Regions from separate parts of the Laceyella putida genome, predicted to be linked through region 2. Evidence: riboswitches for the same ligand, from Rfam matches in the RefSeq annotation. Region 2 holds a riboswitch; the other holds the start of a gene.
What was found. A riboswitch is a leader RNA that binds a small molecule or an ion and turns the genes downstream of it on or off. The one in region 2 is predicted to bind FMN.
Positions count from the first base shown of each region.

Region 1 (4,346 bases), on a different contig from region 2:
AGAGTAAAAGCAATCGCCGCACTGTTTGAGCATGCCAAGTGCCACGCCCGGCCCAGCGAACAAATCAGCGTGGAAATGTGGAAAAAATACATATTCATCAGCGCGATGAGCGGGATGACATGCTTGATGAACAGTAGCATCGGACCCATATTCGAATCCCCTTGCGGCAAGGAAACGTACCGAGGGCTTTTGGATGAAATCATCTCCATCGCCCGTCATTACGAACCCTCCATCTCGCCGGATCTCTCGTCGCTCATCCTCGCTTCGCTCGAATCCCTTTCGCCAAACATGAAATCCTCCATGTTAAGGGATATGGAAAAAGGGGAACCCGTCGAAACAGACCATTTCCATGGCGCATTGCTCCAGTTGGCGCCAAAGGATGCGAAGCTCCCACTGCTCAAAGCCGTATACAGCGCCTTGTCCATTTACCAAGAGAGGCAACGGGCGGACCGAGGCTGAAAAAACGAACCCAATCAACAGAGGCAACCTTCCGCATCGTGAAGGTTGCCTCTGTTAGCCAATCAGCTTCTCGTAGGCCATATGGGGCTTGTCACTGCCGGGGAAATGAAACGTTCCCCTCTGTTCAAACCCATTCACATCATACAACCGCATGGCCTTTTCGTTGGCCATTTGCGTATCCAAACGAATGCTGGCATATCCGTGTTCTCTGGCAAACCGTTCGATCTCTTGCATCAGGATGCGGGAAACGCCTTTCCCTTGGTTGTCCGGATTGACGCACAGCCGATGAACGACCAAGAAGCGCCCTGATTGATCTTGCCAAGGAATCTGTTCATACTCAGGTTCAAATTCCTGATCCAATGCCACAATGGCGGCGATCTGTCCCTCATCCAACAGGGTATAGAGATTCCCCTTCGCGATATCGTTTTTTAACACATCTTCATTGGGGTAATCTTCGGCCCATTGGTAAATCCCTTGTTTGTTCATCATCTGTACAACGTTGCGATAAATCTCCATGATCTCAGCCAATTGTTCCTCATGCGCATGAACTAGTTGCATGTTGCCCTTCCCTCACTTCACCCTCGGTTACGGTTTCCATTCTTAGGATACCACTTGGCTGAAGGATCATGCGCCAAAAGGCAAGCAAACCCTTTGCTTGCCCAACCCCATTGCAACCGCTTACATCAATACCACACCGACAGCGGACACCACCGCGATCAGCAACCCCAGCGCGAAAAAAAGAATGACGATGCCATATCCTTTTTGGTTTAAGTGCATGAAAGTGAAGAGTTGCAATGCGACTTGAATCGCCGCCAAAATGATCAGCACCCAGAAAGTGGACGTAGGGTCAAGCATTTGCTCTCCCACCACGTAGAAAGCGATCGCAGTGAAGAGAATCATCCAAACAAAGGATAAGATATGGCGCCACGCCGTTTCCGGCTTCTCTGTCCGCTTCGTCGGCTGTTCGGGATGGTGTTGCAATTTGGGCTCCATCCAAGCCACCTCCCATCGATGGATTAATTCCATTATACTGAATTTTCTTTACTATGGCGACGCTGAAGCGGATTCTTTAGATCCCCTTCCCCATCGGGGGCGAGTCATTTATAATAAAAACGCGAGGAATGGAAGACTATGATATAGGGATATCCTTCGGGGCAGGGTGAAATTCCCGACCGGCGGTGATGGAGAAAAGCGTTCTCCTCAGCCCGTGACCCGCTTAGATAGCGGTGGATTCGGTGCAAATCCGAAGCCGACAGTATAGTCTGGATGGGAGAAGGATGATGACGTGTACGAAAAAACGAGGTACATGAACCCAGGGGGGAGTCTGCCCACCGTGAATATGCAGGTTGATGCACCTTTCTTTCCCATACCCCGGAGATGCGAACCGCCATCTTCGGGGTTTTAACTTTTCCACCTTCGTACCCGTTGTCATCAGAGACACAATATTAAGGAGAGTGTTCTGATGCAACGATCACAACCATTGACGAAAATGATTTTTCTATCCTTAATGGCGGGAAGTGCTTTTTTATTGCAAAAGCTGGAGTTTCCACTACCCGGCTTTCCCGCGTTCTTAAAAATCGATTTTAGTGAAGTTCCCGCGCTCATTGCCGGCCTTCTCTATGGACCGTTGGCAGGGGTGCTGGTGGAATTCTTCAAGAACTTCCTTCATTTTCTCTTCACCGGCAGCGAGACTGGCATCATCCCTGTCGGGCAACTGTCCAACTTCCTCGCCGGCAGTGTCTTTGTCATTGTCACCTCCATCATCGCGCGCAAAGCGGGAGAAATGAAAGGACTGATTTACGGCTTGGCCACCGCCACGGTAATCAGCGCGATCGTCATGACTGCGGCCAACTGGTACGTTTTCTTCCCGCTCTATAGCAAGCTGATCCATTGGACAGTAACCGGCTCGCAGAAATTTGCCTTAATCATGTTTGGCATTGCCCCTTTCAACTTGATCAAAGGCATTTTGGTCGCCGCCATCTTCGCTCCCCTGTATCTCAAGCTGCAGCCACACTTAAAGCGCCGCGTAAGCTTCTAGGCCGTGTCTGATAAGTGGTCAACTTAATTTGCCAGACACGCCCTAAGTGATCAATATAAAAGAAACCCAGTTAAGTAGAATACCACTCTACTCAACTGGGTTTTTCTATTCAAAACAAAATCCGAATCATGCATTCACATGCTCTTTCAGCTTGGCATTTAACGCCGCCGTCACAAAACCACGGAAGAGCGGCTGTGGACGGTTAGGACGGGAAATGAATTCCGGATGGAACTGGGACGCGACAAACCATTGATGTTTGATGTATTCCACGATCTCCACCAAGCGTCCGTCCGGAGAAGTGCCGGAGAAACGGTAGCCCACGTTTTCCATCGCTTCACGGTACTCATTGTTAAACTCATACCGATGGCGATGGCGCTCGTATACCAAGTCGGTGCCATACGCTTGATGGGCCACACTGCCGGGCTCCAATTTGCATGGATAAAGGCCGAGGCGCATGGTACCGCCTTTTTCTTCGATTTCCTTTTGCTCCGGCAGAATGTCGATGATGGGATAAGGCGTGGATGGGTCGATTTCCGAACTGTTCGCCCCTTCGAGCTGCAGCAAATGACGCGCCCCCTCCACACAAGCCATCTGCATGCCCAAACAAATCCCCAAGAAGGGGACATTATTCTCGCGCGCATAGCGGGTGGCGGCGATTTTCCCTTCGATGCCGCGATCGCCAAATCCGCCTGGCACCAGAATCCCGTCAACATCCTTCAACAGGTCAGCGGCGTTTTGATCGGTGACTTCTTCCGCGTTGACCCACTTCACTTCAATATCGGTATCGCGTTCAAACCCGGCATGGCGCAGGGCTTCCACCACACTCATATATGCGTCGTGCAACGCGACGTATTTGCCGACAATGGCAATGCGGGTGGTATGCGTTAAGTTTTTTACTTTATTGACGAGCTTAATCCAATCGCTCATATCCGCTTCGCCACAAGTCAAACCGAGATGGTCGACCACAATTTGGTCAAATCCTTGTTCCTGCGCCATCAGCGGCACTTCATATAACGTTTCGGCGTCACGCATTTCAATCACGGCTTCGCGGTCAATGTCACAGAAGAGGGCGATTTTCCGTTTAATCTCTTCCGCCAAAGGATATTCCGTCCGGCAAACGATCACATTGGGTTGAATCCCGATGCTGCGCAGTTCTTTGACCGAGTGTTGGGTCGGCTTGGTTTTCAACTCGCCGCTCGCTTTCATCAGCGGCACCAAGGTGCAGTGGATGTACATGACATTTTGGCGCCCCACATCGCTTTTGATTTGGCGAATGGCTTCCAAGAAAGGCAAGCTCTCGATATCGCCAACGGTCCCCCCGATTTCGGTGATGACAACGTCAGCGCCCGTCTCACGAGCTGCGCGGAACACGCGATCTTTGATTTCATTGGTGATGTGCGGAATCACCTGAACCGTTCCGCCCAAATAATCCCCGCGACGTTCTTTGTTAATCACGGCGGAATATATTTTCCCTGTGGTTACGTTGCTATTTTTGCTCAGATTAATATCAATAAAACGCTCATAATGGCCAAGGTCCAAATCCGTCTCCGCCCCGTCGTCCGTCACAAACACTTCCCCGTGCTGATAAGGACTCATCGTTCCAGGGTCCACGTTGATATAAGGGTCGAATTTTTGAATCGTTACTTTTAATCCGCGATTTTTGAGCAGGCGTCCCAATGCGGAAGCGGTGATTCCTTTGCCGAGGGAGGACGCCACACCTCCAGTCACAAAAATATATTTAGCCATATTTATCTTCCTCCTACCTCTAAGGATGCCCCTAATCTCCATAAAATAGAAAAGAGCGCCCCCAATTTTAAGGGGCGCTCTTCATTTCCGTACATAATGAGCC
Region 1 covers NZ_JBHTBW010000006.1:218,471-222,816, forward strand. Annotated here, with positions in the region: gene ACFQNG_RS02800 (ketopantoate reductase family protein) at 1-459, shown strand, start outside; gene ACFQNG_RS02805 (GNAT family N-acetyltransferase) at 514-1,017, opposite strand; gene ACFQNG_RS02810 (cytochrome C oxidase subunit IV family protein) at 1,138-1,452, opposite strand; FMN riboswitch at 1,601-1,741, shown strand; gene ACFQNG_RS02815 (ECF transporter S component) at 1,922-2,497, shown strand; gene ACFQNG_RS02820 (CTP synthase) at 2,624-4,243, opposite strand.
Region 1: linked by a shared signal. The riboswitch ahead of ACFQNG_RS02815 (ECF transporter S component) and the one ahead of ribD (bifunctional diaminohydroxyphosphoribosylaminopyrimidine deaminase/5-amino-6-(5-phosphoribosylamino)uracil reductase RibD) in region 2 are both predicted to bind FMN.

Region 2 (4,346 bases):
TCCTGGCGCATATACAGAAGCACCCCTGTCCCTTCTTCCGCAATCCGCTTGAGTGCGGCATGAAGCTGGGGACCGCAATCGCATCGATGCGAACCAAACACATCCCCCGTCAAACATTCGGAGTGCACACGAACCAGGATCGGCTGATCCGAATCAACCTGCCCTTTGACGAAGGCGACATGTTCTTTCCCATCCACCTGGTTGGAATAACCGATCATGGTAAAGTCGCCAAACTCCGTCGGCAGGTGGATGGACACTTCCCGCTTCACTAACGTTTCCGTGCGGCGACGATACTCAATCAAGTCTTGAATGGTGATCATCTTCAGTTGAAACCGTTCTGCGATCTCTGCCAGCTCGGGCACCCGCGCCATCGTTCCATCTTCGTTGATCACTTCACAAATGACCCCGGCAGGATAGGCACCACACAGTTTGGCCAGGTCAACCGCCGCTTCTGTGTGGCCCGCCCGCCTCAGCACGCCCCCAGCTCGGGCAATCAATGGGAAAATATGCCCAGGGCGGCGGAAATCCTGCGGTTCGGCAGCGGGATCAATCAATTTTCGAATCGTATCCGCCCGCTCAAACGCGGAAATGCCTGTCGAGGTGGCAAGCGCATCCACCGATACCGTAAACGCCGTGCCATGCCGATCGGTGTTGTGTGTGACCATGGGCGGCAGGTCCAACGCTTGGGCACGCTCTTCTAAGAGTGGGACACAGACCAATCCGCGGCCATGGGTGATCATGAAATTAATCACCTCAGGGGTGGCCCGATCAGCCAAGGCGACAAAATCCCCTTCATTTTCCCTTTCCTCATCGTCGACCACAATTATGACTCGGCCTTGCTTCAACTCGGCCAATGCTTCTTCAATCGTATGAAACATCCTCACTTCCCCCTTTATCAGCCGAGAAACCCGGCTTTCTTTAATGTCTCCATCGATAACGAATCATGCGCAGTGGCTGGTTTGCCTTTTACCCATTTGGCCAAATACTTGCCGATCATATCACACTCGATGTTGACCTGATCGCCAGGCTTCGCCTGCTGCAACTGGGTATGGTGAAGCGTGTGGGGAATGATGGACACCGAAAACGCATCCGCCTCCACATCCACCAGAGTGAGGCTGATTCCATTGACGGCAACGGAGCCTTTGGGAATCATGTAATCGGTCAGGGCGGGTTCCACTTGAATGCGGAAAACCACCGCATTGGCTAAAGGCGTGATCGACTGGATGGTGCCCACTCCATCGACATGCCCTTGCACAAAGTGGCCTCCCAAACGATCCCCCACAGCCAACGCCCGTTCCAAGTTGACCGGAGCTCCTGCATGCAGGTGCCGAAGATTGGTTCGTTTCATCGTTTCTGGCATCACATCGGCGCAGAACACATCCGTTCCCATCCGGGTCACCGTTAAGCAAACGCCATTGACCGCGATGCTGTCCCCCAATCTCGTCCCCTGCAGCACTTGCTTTGCCTGCACGGTCAACTCCATCGCCGCCGGTTGTTTTTTCACATGTATCAATTGGCCCACTTCTTCAATGATTCCTGTAAACACAGCCATCCTCCTTCAGTGTCACGCATCCAGATAACCTGTGACACAGATGTCTTGATCAAATTGGGTGACACGGACATCCTTTAGCGAAAGGGACGATTGCATCCGGTGCGGGTTTTCCCCCTCAACCGGGGTGGGACTGTCCTTTCCGCCCAGCAACCTGGGAGCGATAAAGGCAATCACTTTTTGCACCAGGCCTTGTTGCAGGAAAGCTGCGTTGACCGTGCCTCCGCCTTCAATGAGCAAAGACAGGATCCCCTCTTTTCCCAACACCTCAAGCACCTTTTCCAAATCGACTCGCGAGGCCGTACCCGTCGAGACAATGCGCACGCCTTTATCGCGAAGTCTCCGTTCCCGTTCGCGGTCCCGTTCTTCCGTCGTGAAGATCCACGTGGGAGCCTCGCTCACCTCTGTAATGGCTGCATCCAACGGGGTTTGTAGGCGACTATCCAAAATCACGCGCACTGGATGGTTTCCACCCGGAATTAATCTGGCAGTCAATTTTGGATCATCAAAGAGTACGGTCTGAATTCCAACCAGGATGGCATCATGCTGATGACGCATCAAATGAACATGCTCGCGCGAAGCTTCACCTGTAATCCAACGGCTATCTCCCGTAACGGTGGCAATCTTGCCATCCAACGTCATGGCGGTCTTCAACGTGACAAACGGCCGCCCCGTGCGCCGATGAAAAAAATAAGCCTCGTTCAACCGTTGGCATTCTTCCGCCAGCACTCCTTCAATCACCTCGATCCCCGCATCGCGAAGGCGGGCGATCCCTCTCCCCCGCACCTTCTCGTCAGGATCAACGGTGCCAATCACTACACGCCGAATGCCGCTGGCGATGATCTTTTCAGTGCAAGGCGGCGTGCGCCCGATATGATTGCAGGGTTCCAATGTGACGTATATGGTGCTCCCCTCCGCTTCATGGCCGGCCATATCGATCGCATGCACTTCGGCATGGGGCGTTCCCGCTTTGAGGTGAGCACCCGCCCCCACCATCTTGCCATTCTTCACAACCACCGCCCCCACCATCGGGTTTGGCGAAGTCTGCCCGGTTGCCGCCCGCGCCAACTCTAACGCTAACCGCATCCAATCCTCATGCGCTTTCACCTATTCACCCCCCTTAATAAAAAAACCCCGCTTCCAAGCTTAAGCATGGAGTCGAGGCGTTTTTTCAGAAGAAGCAGGTTCATGTACGGACTTGAGCATTTGCGCATAGCAAAATAAGCCTTTAGAAGAGCGTTTTTCAAAAAACTCCCCCAAAGGGTACACGACACCTGTTCATCCTTCTCCCATCCAGACTATACTGTCGGCTCCGGAATTTCACCGAATCCACCGCACGAATGCGGGTCACGGGCTGAGAGGCCGATTGCCCCATCACCGCCGGTCGGGATTTTCACCCTGCCCCGAAGGATGCAAAACATTGATTCAATTATCCATTACTCCTCCAACCATATGAACAGAATTGACCGTTCATTAGTGATTGTATCAAAAAGAAAGAAAACTGGCGAGAGTGAATCAAACAATTTTCTCTCTTTCACTGAATTTACGCTTCCCGGTCGCACCCCAAGGAACACGTGCCAGAGACAAATAAATTTAAGCGATCATAAATAAACCGACCACTCAATCTTTTTTCAAACCAAAAAACCGGCTCGGCCTGAATGGAGTTTCAAGCCAAGCCGGTATTGCCTCATAATCTTCATGTCGTCACAGGATTGGAAGAGATCTCTGTCCTTTCCAACTTCCGTTTCCAGGGCCAACCGCCTTGCATGCAAAGATAGCAAATCACGGAGAAATAAATGGAGATGATCGTGGTGTGCACCAAGGCCGCCACCAATTGACCACCCGTCTTGACCGTAACGATCCCCGTCACCGCCTGCAAAGTGATCAAGCCCAAAGCCAACCAGCCACCGCGCACATAATCGCGACGGTCACGATACGCTTTCAGAATCGCGATCAGGAAGAGCAAACTGAACAGCCATAGGGAATACGCCCCATAACGATGCAGCATGTGGATCCCCGCAATGGAAGTGAAATCGGGGAACAGCGTCGTTCCGCATCCAGGGAACGAGAAACCACAGCCCATGGTCGCATCGGAGTGACGCACCAGCGCCCCCGTATACACGATCACATACGTCCATGCGGCCAGACCCCAGGTGGCGATTTTCATCCCTTTGCCGACCGGGCGGGACTCACCACCCACCGCTTTCTGTTGCTCAAATAGCGTCACTGCCAATAAGACCACGCTGGCGAAAGAAATCAATGAAAACCCGAAGTGAAGGGCGAGGGCGAACTTCTTGGTGAAATCACCTTCAAATACAACGGTAAGCGCCCCGAGCCCACCTTGCAACACGACGAAAAAGAGGCTCATAAAACCCAATGTTTTGATGCGCACATTATCTTTAAACGCGATCCAAGACCATACCGTTAATAGCAAAATAAGAAATCCGTCGATACCTGAAACGACGCGGTGACTCAATTCAATCACGGTCGCGATCGGCATCGATTCAGGAATCAATTGCCCATGGCAGAAGGGCCAGGAGTTCCCACAGCCTTGCCCTGATTCCGTTTTGCTGACGATGGCGCCCATCAGCAACATAACATAAGCACCAACTGCAGTAACCACTGCCAACAGGCGTAAGATTCGAAGCTGTTTCATGCGACATCCTCCTCCGTCCACTTCCCATCATAACACACTCCCCATCTCCCGTGAAAATCTTGTCAATGAATCGGCACAAACTGCTCACATTGTGGCACAATACTCCTGGGATGCTTCGGAAAGGAGACGGACGTCAATGTA
Region 2 covers NZ_JBHTBW010000045.1:137,322-141,667, forward strand. Annotated here, with positions in the region: gene ACFQNG_RS13875 (bifunctional 3,4-dihydroxy-2-butanone-4-phosphate synthase/GTP cyclohydrolase II) at 1-878, opposite strand, end outside; gene ACFQNG_RS13880 (riboflavin synthase) at 896-1,546, opposite strand; gene ribD (bifunctional diaminohydroxyphosphoribosylaminopyrimidine deaminase/5-amino-6-(5-phosphoribosylamino)uracil reductase RibD) at 1,565-2,656, opposite strand; FMN riboswitch at 2,827-2,964, opposite strand; gene ACFQNG_RS13890 (COX15/CtaA family protein) at 3,246-4,205, opposite strand; gene ACFQNG_RS20970 (DUF6597 domain-containing transcriptional factor) at 4,342-4,346, shown strand, end outside.